Regions from separate parts of the Arthrobacter sp. 10L430 genome, predicted to be linked through region 3. Evidence: riboswitches for the same ligand, from Rfam matches in the RefSeq annotation. Region 3 holds a riboswitch; each other region holds the start of a gene.
The links. Region 3 has a riboswitch for S-adenosylmethionine ahead of AC1DDG_RS12115 (DUF1737 domain-containing protein). Riboswitches for the same ligand answer to the same signal wherever they lie in the genome.

Region 1: another riboswitch for S-adenosylmethionine. It lies ahead of AC1DDG_RS01245 (aminotransferase class V-fold PLP-dependent enzyme); the one in region 3 lies ahead of AC1DDG_RS12115 (DUF1737 domain-containing protein).
Region 2: another riboswitch for S-adenosylmethionine. It lies ahead of metX (homoserine O-acetyltransferase MetX); the one in region 3 lies ahead of AC1DDG_RS12115 (DUF1737 domain-containing protein).

What each region holds. Positions count from the first base shown of each region.
Region 1 is NZ_JBFTJD010000001.1:280,292-283,525, forward strand. It holds gene AC1DDG_RS01240 (class I SAM-dependent methyltransferase) at 1-639, opposite strand, end outside; gene AC1DDG_RS01245 (aminotransferase class V-fold PLP-dependent enzyme) at 716-2,125, opposite strand; SAM riboswitch class IV at 2,161-2,274, opposite strand; gene hisN (histidinol-phosphatase) at 2,444-3,234, opposite strand, start outside.
Region 2 is NZ_JBFTJD010000002.1:187,757-190,990, forward strand. It holds gene metX (homoserine O-acetyltransferase MetX) at 120-1,301, opposite strand; SAM riboswitch class IV at 1,314-1,429, opposite strand; gene AC1DDG_RS03120 (VOC family protein) at 1,617-2,255, shown strand; gene AC1DDG_RS03125 (CPBP family intramembrane glutamic endopeptidase) at 2,354-3,133, opposite strand.
Region 3 is NZ_JBFTJD010000011.1:135,802-139,035, forward strand. It holds gene AC1DDG_RS12110 (NtaA/DmoA family FMN-dependent monooxygenase) at 1-1,023, opposite strand, end outside; SAM riboswitch class IV at 1,211-1,326, shown strand; gene AC1DDG_RS12115 (DUF1737 domain-containing protein) at 1,340-1,648, shown strand; gene AC1DDG_RS12120 (rhodanese-like domain-containing protein) at 1,645-2,064, shown strand; gene AC1DDG_RS12125 (O-succinylhomoserine sulfhydrylase) at 2,065-3,234, shown strand, end outside.

The DNA of each region.
Region 1 (3,234 bases), on a different contig from region 3:
GGCCCCGTTGGCGGCGAGATAGTAGCTGCGCGACTTGGTCAGCTCGAGGATGTCGGCCGTGGTGACCGGGTCCTCCCACCGGGTCAGGTGGCTTTCCAGGCCCGTGAATTCGGGGCCTATGGGCGGACGGAAGTCCGGCTTGTGGACATCACCGGCGTGCATGATGCGCGAGAGTCTATGGACCCATGGCACCGACGTATCCAGCTGGTTCCAGATCAGGCCGAGCACTCCGTCAGGTCTCAGTATCCGGGCGATTTCACTGCTGGCCCGCAGCGGCTCGCACCAGTGCCATGCCTGTGCCACCGTCACGACGTCGAAGGCCGAGCCGGGCAGTCCCGTTTCCTCAGCGGTGCCCTCACCCGCCGCCACAGCCGGATAGGCAACGCGGAGCTGATCAAGCATGTCCGGCGAGGGATCCACGGCGCTGACCGCCAGGCCGCGTTCCACGAGCAAGGCGGTGAACTTGCCGGTACCGGCGCCTATGTCAGCAGCTGTCCGGGCGCCGGCAGGAATGATCCAGTCCGCGGACTCGGCAGGGTAGCCGGGACGGACGCGGTGGTAGTGTTCGCCGCCGTCCTGGAAACTCTGCCCGAGTTCCTGACGCCGCCACTGGTCGAGTTTGGGGCCACCGCGTGCCACGCGCCGTCTCCTTAGGGCAGGCTGAAAATTTACCCTTCGAATTTACCGCATGGAGCGCCCTGGCGGAGTGCCGGGATCAGTCCAGCGCGCAGGGGGCCGCGCCGGCGGTGCCGGGCGTGTTGGGTGCCCAGTCCGGGTAGCTGCGGGTGTCGTTGGCCGGAACCCAGCGTCCCGAGTCCACCACATAGTCCCAGCCAAGGCCGGTGCGGCGCAGTTCCTCGATGCCGGCGAGGAGCCGCTGGGCGTCCTCGAGCCGCGAACCTACGCCAAAGCTGGCGCGCAGGGAGCCGGACGGAAGTCCCAGGCGCTTGAGCAGCGGGTGGGCGCAGAAGCGGCCGTCGCGGAGTCCGACGCCGTGTTCGGCGGAAAGGTAGGCCGCCACCAGGCCGGCGTCGTAGCCTTCCACGGAGAAGTTCACTACGCCGATCGTGTCGTTGTCCGCGTCGGTGTCCGAGAAGATCTGGTGCACGGTGACGCCTTCGATCCTCCGCAGCCCCTCGACGAGGAAGGACCGGATGGCCGCCTCGTGGGCGTGCCAGCGCTCCTGGTCCAGGGCAGCGACCACCTGCGTTGCGCGGGCCAGGGTGGCAGCGCCCAGGACGTTGGGCGAACCGCCTTCATGCCGGGCGGGGCCGGTGGTCCAGCTGACGCCGTCGAGCCGGGCTTCACTGACAGCGCCCCCGCCCGCAAGGTGCGGCGTGCCGGCGTCGAGCCAGTCAGGGCGTCCCACCAGGACGCCGGAACCGAACGGCGCGTAGAGCTTGTGGCCGGAAAAGGCGAGATAGTCGACGTCGTCCGCGGCGATGTTGATGCGGCGGTGCGGAGCGAGCTGTGCCGCGTCCACAACGATCCGGGCGCCGAACTCGTGCGCCAGCGCGGCGAGGCGGCGGATCGGCAGGATTTCGCCGGTGACGTTGGAGGCGCCGGTCACGGCGAGGAGGCTGACGTCGCCGTGCTCCAGTTCAGCCCGGAGGCTGGCGATGGTGGCCTCGAGGGTGGCGGATGCCACCACGCTGCGGTGCGGCACGCCCTGCCAGGGCAACAGGTTGGCGTGGTGCTCGATGTCGAGGTACAGGACTTCCCCCGTGTGGTGGTGGTCCTCCACCGGGAGGCAGCCTGCCAGCAGGTTGAGGGAGTCCGTGGTGTTGCGCGTGAAGATTACGGAGTCATCCGGGCGGCCGCCGACAAAGTCGCGGACGATGTTCCGGGCGTTCTCATAGACCGACGTGCTGATCTGCGATGCGTAACCCGCGCCGCGGTGCACGCTGGCGTAGAACGGCAGGATCTCGTTGAGGTAAGCCGACACCACGGACAGCGCAGGTGCCGACGCGCCGTAATCGAGGTTGGCGTAACGCACGTGGCCGCCCTGGATCAGCGGAGCCTGGATCTCGGCGCCGGTAACTGCGGCCAGCGGCCGTCCGGCAGCGGCAATGCGATCGTCGAGCAGGCCGGCGCCGGTGTTGGAGGAGAACGTTGCAGTAGTCATGGGACCTCGCTGTGAAAGGACCCCTTTGTGACGGGGATCCGCGCTTGCCGGGTCCGTTCCGGACCGGCCTGGTCGTCACCCGGGGCACCCCACCGCGAATGGAGGGTTGCCGGCCAGCAAACCGGGGTTTCGCGCTGGCACTCGTGACCTGTAAAGAGCGTAGGACATCCCGGCGGGCGATGGAAAAGGCCAACGTGAATGTTAAGCGGTTTGTTACAGCCCCGCTTCATCTGGCCGGAATGCCGAAGATACGCCGGCGGACGCCCTCCTGAGGGGACGCCCGCCGTCGAAAATTCTTCGAAAGTTTGCTGGACCGAACTACAGCAGGTCGTCCAGCTGCGGGTTGAGCCGCTTGAGGACCTCCGAATGAAGGATGGAGTTTGTGGCCAGTGCGTTGCCACCGAACGGGCCGTCGGTTCCCTCAAGCGAGGTGAAGCGGCCGCCGGCTTCGGTGACGATGGGCACCAGCGCAGCCATGTCATACAGGTTCAGTTCCGGCTCGCAGGCAATGTCCACGGACCCTTCCGCCACCATGCAGTAGGACCAGAAATCCCCGAAGGCGCGGGTACGCCAGACGTCTTCGGTGAGGGCGAGGAACTCGTCCAGGTTCCCGCGTTCTTTCCAGCCGCCGAGGCTCGAGTAGGACAGCGAAGCGTCCGAAAGATTTGAGACATTCGAGACTTTCAGCCGGGTGGCTGCGGCAAGGGAGCGCCCCATGTACGCGCCCGCGCCCTTGGCTGCCCACCAGCGTTTGCCGAGTGCCGGGGCGCTGACGACACCCACCACGGGCTCGCCTTCATCGACGAGCGCAATCAGCGTGGCCCACACCGGCACCCCGCGGACGAAGTTCTTGGTGCCGTCGATGGGGTCAATGATCCAGCGCCGGGAACCGTGGCCCGAACTGCCGAACTCCTCGCCGAGGACGGCATCGCGGGGGCGGGAGCGGGAGAGCTGGCCCCGGATGGACTCCTCGGCGGCTTTGTCGGCATCCGTGACCGGCGTCAGGTCGGGCTTGGTTTCGATCTTAAGGTCCAGCGCCTTGAACCGGCTCATGGTCTGGTCATCCACGGAATCCGCCAGTACATGGGCCAGTCGCAGGTCATCGTTGT
Region 2 (3,234 bases), on a different contig from region 3:
CGACAAAAAGTGCAGAACGCATCTGCATAAATGCACATTCGGGAGATGCTGGCGCCAGGGTGTCCAGCTTGGGTGCAGCGTCCGCTCAGCGTCGGCTCAGGCGAAGATTCAAGCAAGATTCAGGCGAAAAAGACTCCCCGGAGCTGCGCGTCCAGCTGCCCAATCTCGGTGAGGAAGCCATCATGGCCGATCGGCGCCTCGATCACATGGACGTCCACGTCCCCCGGCAGTGCGTCTGCTAGCTCCCGGGACTGCGAGGGGAAGTAAAGCCGGTCTGTGCTTACGGCCGCAATAAAGAAGTCGGCGGTGGTCCGCGCCAGAGTCTCCTTCAGCGATCCGCGCCCGCGGCAGATGTCGTGGCTCATCAGCGCTTCGGTGATTGCAATGTAACTGTTGGCGTCGAAGCGCCCCACGAGCTTGCTCCCCTGGTGGTCCAGGTAGCTTTCCACCTGGTACCGGCCGCGGGCAGCAAGGGCATCCGCCTGCAACGGCGCCTCGCTGGCCTGGGCGTTCCGGCCAAACCGGAAATCCAGCTCCTGCGCGGACCGGTAGGTGATGTGCGCAATCCGCCGTGCCAGCGCCAGTCCGGCCTCGGGCACCGGGCCGGCGTAGTAGTCGCCGCCGTTGAAGTGAGGATCCTGCCGAATCGCCAGCGTCTGTGCCTGCGCGAAGGCGATCTGTTCGGCCGTGCTGCTGGCGCCGATGGAAATAACGCCGCAGCGCCGCACCCGCTCCGGGTAGGTGACGGCCCACTCCAGCGCCCGGGCTCCGCCCATGGAGCCGCCAAGGACGGCGTACCAGCTGCTGATGCCCAGCTGGTCCGCAAGCCGCGCTTCGGCCGCGGTGGTGTCGCGGAGCGTGACCAGCGGGAAGCGTGAACCCCACGGCCTGCCGTCCGGAGCAGCCGACGACGGCCCCGTGGATCCGTAGCAGCCGCCGACGATGTTGATGGAGACGACGAAAAACCTGTCCGTATCCGCCGGGGCGCCGGGACCGGCCAGCTGCTCCCACCAGCCTTCTTCGTCATCCGTGCCGCGGGTAACGTGCGTGCTGCCCGTCAGGGCGTGCTCCACGAGAATGGCGTTCGAGCAGTCCTCGTTGAGCGTCCCCCAGGTTTCATAGGCGAGGGTAACGTCGGGCAGGAATCCGCCGGCCTCAAGCTCAAGGTTGCCGATGCTGACGTACTGGACTGTCCCATCCTTAACTGCCGTGCCGTCCGTAACCGCGGTGCCAACGGGAACCGCAGCGCCATCCGTAACTTCGACATTCGGAACTTCTGTGCGGGTGACGGAAATCGTCATAGGTAAACCTCTTCTACGCGCTTGCCCGCCGCCAGCTGACCGGCGGGCCAGGTCTTCACCCGGGGCACCCCACCGCGGAAGGAGGGTTGCCGGCCAGCAAGCCGGGGCTGTTGCTGGCACTCATGACCTAGGGCAAGTTTACGAAAGAGGGCGCCGCCCACGCGAAGATTGTGACGGCTGTGTGACTCCCGGCAACACCATCGGGAGCCAAAGCCGTTCAAAGCTTGCGACGAAACTTCCGCACAGCCCGGACGTCCCATGAGGGTTAGGCTGCCCTTAGCTGAGAGCCGCGTCACAAGATGCCAAGATGAGGGCATGCGCATGGATCACGTCTCTTACGCCTGTGAACACGATGGCCTGGCTGCCACCACCGAACGTATTTCGTCCGCCCTCGGCGTCGAAGCCGTGAAGGGTGGAGTGCACCCCCGTTTCGGAACCCGAAACATGATTATCCCGCTCGCCGGGCACAAGTACCTTGAGGTCGTGGAGGTCTTGGACCACCCGGCGTCGGATAAAGCTCCGTTCGGGCAGGCCGTGCGCGCACGGTCCGCTGCCGGTGGCGGCTGGATGGGATGGTGCGTCGAAGTGGACGACCTCGCCCCGTTTGAGGACCGTCTGGGACGTTCCGCCGTCAACGGCAACCGCAAGTTCCCGGACGGCCGTGAACTCGTGTGGAAGCAGATCGGAATCCTGGGCCTCATTGCAGACCCGCAGGTTCCGTACATGCTCAAGTGGGAAGGCGATCCGGGGCTTCACCCGTCCAACGCCTATGACAGCAACGTCAAGATGTCCAGTCTCACCATCGCAGGCTCCGCCGAGCGCGTTACCGAATGGCTCGGCGAACCTGTAGAGCGGCCCCTCGAGGACGTCGCCGTGAACTGGGTGGCTCCGCACGGAACCCCGGGCATCCTGTCCGTCACGTTTGAAACTGCAGCGGGCGCCGTCACAATCTGACGCAGCGCTGCCAACAAGCTTCGGCCGCCATCAGCGGGTGCCAACGACGTCACCCACCGATGGCGGCCGAATTACTTTAACGCCTGATTACCCAATGCCTAGCCCAGCCCGACGGCCTTTCCGAACAGGCTGAAGCCGACGAACGCCACAATGTCCAGCAGTGCATGGGCTATGACCAGGGGCATCACCCGTCGGGTTTTGGTGTAGACCCAGGCGAACACCACGCCCATGATGGCGTTGCCAATGAAGGGCCCGAACCCTTGATACAGGTGGTAGCTGCCGCGGAGCATGGAACTGGCAAAGATTGACAGCGGCATGGACCAGCCGAACTTCCCGAACCGGTCCAGGAGGTAGCCCACCACGATGACTTCCTCGACGACCGCGTGCCGCGCCGCGGAGAGAATCAGCACGGGAACCGTCCACCAGTACGCGTTCAGGGCACTGGGGATGATCGCCGTCGTGATGCCCAGCGCCCGCCCCGCCGCATAGAGGCCCAGTGATGGTATGCCGATCAAAGCGGCCAGCCCCACGCCCTGCAGCAGGTCCCTTCCGGGGCGGGCGAAATTGAAACCCAGCTTCTGGAATGCAGAGCCACCCACGTAGCCCGTTCCTGCCTTCGTCTGGCGGTGCTCCGTCAGGAAGTAGATCACCAGCAAGAGGGGCACCAGCGCGAAGATGATGTCCAGGAGTTGGTACGTCAGATCGAAATATTCCCGTGTACTTTGCGAGCGGTTCAGCGTGGATGTGCCCTGCGCCAGCGGCGCCCGGGTCATCTTGTCCAGGAGTTGCACCACGGAGTACACGGCGGACTGCCCCAACGACAGTCCCAGGACTATCCAGACTTCGATCCGCAGGCGACGGCGGGAAGGAACCAACATGTTCCTATCTTGCCTGCAGTTGCTGGTACTTTCCTGTTTGGCTTCCGGACACTGTAGTACTTCAGGAACCTGTCTCCTCCGCGGCGGCCCCTATGCTGGGG
Region 3 (3,234 bases):
CTTGGAGAAGTGCTCCAGCGTTCCCTGGTTGCTGTTGGTAGTGAGGTCCGGCAAGGGCTCGTCCAGGTCGAACTGTTTGAAGTCGATGACGGACAGGTATGAGATCGAGTTGAGCTGGCTGTCGATGTCCCGCTGCGTGAGTTCCTTCCGCGCGGCACGCAAGTCCTCCGCCTCTGCTTTGGAGCCCACCACAGTGGGTTTGAGCACGAACAGCACCTTGACGTCGTCCGGGTTCCGGCCGGCGGCGGCCGCCTCGGAGCGGATGGAGTCGCGGTAGGCCTTCATGCCGTCGGCTCCGCGGGCCAGCGCAATGGCGACGTCGGCATTGCCACCGGCGAACGCCTTGCCGCGCGGGGAAGCCCCGGCCTGCACCAGCACGGGCTCCTCCGGCAGGGGTGCCGTGTTCAGCGGACCCCGGACCTTGAAGAACTCGCCGGCGTGGTGGATGGGCCGGACCTTGGTGTGGTCAGCGAAGACGCCGCCCTGGGCGTCCTCCACGATGGCGTCCCCGTCCCAGCTCCGCCAAAGCTTCCGGACCACGTCCACGAACTCCTCGGCCTTCTCGTAGCGGAGGTCGTGCTCGATCTGCTGGTCCAGGCCGTAGTTCTGGGCGGCGAGGTCGCTGCCGGACGTCACCACGTTCCAGCCCAGCTGCCCGTTGGAGAAGTGCTGGAGCGTGGCCAGCAGCCGGGCCGCGGTGAACGGCGGATAGAACGAGGCACTGACGGTCGGCACGATCCCCAGGTGCTCGGTGGCGGACAGCAGGTACGGGACGAGGGCCAGCGGATCGTGCTTCGGCGCGAACGATGCCTGCGCCAGGCTCACCTCCGCGCTGCCGCCATAGGTGTCCGGGACGGTGAGGGAGTCCTCGATGATGAACAGGTCCAGGCCCGCCCGCTCGAACTCCCGCACGGCATGCTGGTACAGCGAGGGCTTCTTCCAGTCGTAGCCGATGCCGTAGCCCGGCGTCCCCCAGCCCTGCACCCCGAAGCCGTGGCCCACAAACCATCCAAAATGCAGCATGGGACTGACTGTATTGGCGTTCGACGCATTCACTGTTGCCTGGTTTCATCCGGCGTTACGGTGGTTCATCTCCCGTCATTATCCCCCCGGCCAGCGGCTTTGTAACCGAAGCAACCGGCGTCGAGCGTTACGGAACATGACGACGGCGGCGGTGCCAGCCGCCGTCGTCGGTGTTACGTTTTTGGGGAGTAATGAGAACCGGCGCCAAGCCCTGACTGGCCGGTCGGCAACCCTCCCTTTCGCGGCGGGGTGCCTCAGGTGAATACTCGGCATATCGACCACTTCGAGCTGCAAGCGTGAGAGAAGGAGATCCGTCATGTCGGACGCCCCCGCCGGCGACACCCTGCCGTCCCAGCAGGATAAACCTGAGAAAAAGCTGTCCTACCGCCTGATCACGGGACCGGACAACCGCGACTTCTGTGAACGCATCTCCGCTGCCCTGGCGGAGGGGTATGTGCTGCACGGCAGCCCCGCAGCCGCCTTCAACGGCAGGGACGTGATCGTGGCGCAGGCCGTGATCCTGCCCGCCGCCATCGCCACGGCCGACGCAGCGGTGGCCACCGCCGTGGACCGGCTGGACTCGGACGATGACCTCAACGCCGAAGCGTTCGAGGGCCACGCATGAGCTACGCGGGAGACCTCACGCCGCAGGAGGCATGGGCCAAACTCGAAGACGGCGCCATCCTGGTGGACGTCCGCACCGAGGGCGAATGGGCCCACATCGGGATCCCGGAAACCGCAACCGCAAACGATCAGCGGAATGACCCGCTGTTCATCCAGTGGACCTTCCCGGGCGGCATCCCCAACCCTGCATTCATCGAGCAGCTGAAGCAGCAGGCTCCGGCGGACACCTCCACGGAGCTCGTTTTCCTCTGCCGGTCCGGCCAGCGCTCCATCGCGGCCGCCGTCGCAGCGACCCAGGCGGGCTTCACCTCGTATAACGTCCTCGAAGGCTTTGAAGGCGAACCGGACCGTTACGGCGAGCGCACCGTCAACGGCTGGAAGAACCGCGGCCTCCCAACGAACCTGGGAAAGAACTAAGTGACCTTCAATCAAGATGCCGCCGGCTGGAGCCCAGAAACCCAGGCCGTCCGCGGCGGGCTGGACCGCACCAACTTCCAGGAAACCACCGAACCCATTTTCCTGACCTCGGGCTTCGTGTACGAGTCCGCTGCCGCGGCCGAGCGGGCCTTCACCGGCGAGGACGAACGCTTCGTCTACTCCCGCTACGGCAACCCGTCCGTGGCCACCTTCCAGGAACGCCTCCGCCTGCTCGAGGGCACCGAGGCGTGCTTTGCGACGGCGTCCGGCATGTCGGCGGTATTCACCGCCCTGGGTGCCCTGCTGGGTGCCGGGGACCGTGTGGTGGCCGCCCGCTCGCTGTTCGGCTCCTGCTTTGTGATCCTGAACGAAATCCTGCCGCGCTGGGGCGTGGAGACGGTCTTCGTGGACGGACCGGACCTGGAGCAGTGGCGCGCTGCCCTTTCGGAGCCCACCGCCGCGGTCTTCTTCGAGTCGCCGTCCAACCCGATGCAGGAGATCGTGGACATCGCCGCCGTCAGCGGACTGGCCCATGCGGCCGGCGCCACCGTCGTGGTCGACAACGTCTTTGCCACACCCCTGCTGCAGCGCTGCGGCGACCTCGGCGCGGACGTGATCGTCTACTCCGGCACCAAGCACATCGACGGCCAGGGCCGCGTGCTGGGCGGCGCCATCCTCGGCACCAAGGAATTTATCGACGGGCCGGTCAAACAGCTCATGCGCCACACCGGGCCCGCACTCTCCGCGTTCAACGCCTGGGTGCTCACGAAGGGCCTGGAGACCATGGCGCTGCGCGTAAACCACTCCTCGGCCACCGCGCTGCGCCTGGCCGAATGGCTTGAAGAACAGCCCGCCGTCAGCTGGGTCAAGTACCCGCTGCTGAAGTCCCACCCGCAGTACGAGCTGGCCGCAAAGCAGATGAAGGCCGGCGGCACCGTGCTCACACTGGAACTCGCGACGTCGGGCGGCCGGTCCGGCAAGGAAGCCGCCTTCGCGCTGCTGGACGCGCTGAAGATCATCGACATCTCCAACAACCTGGGCGACGCCAAGTCCCTCATCACCCACCCGGCCACCACGACGCACCGCGCCATGGGCCCGGAAGGCCGAGCAGCCATCGGGCTCAGCGACGGCGTGGTGCGGCTGTCGGTGGGCCTGGAGGATCCGGAAGAC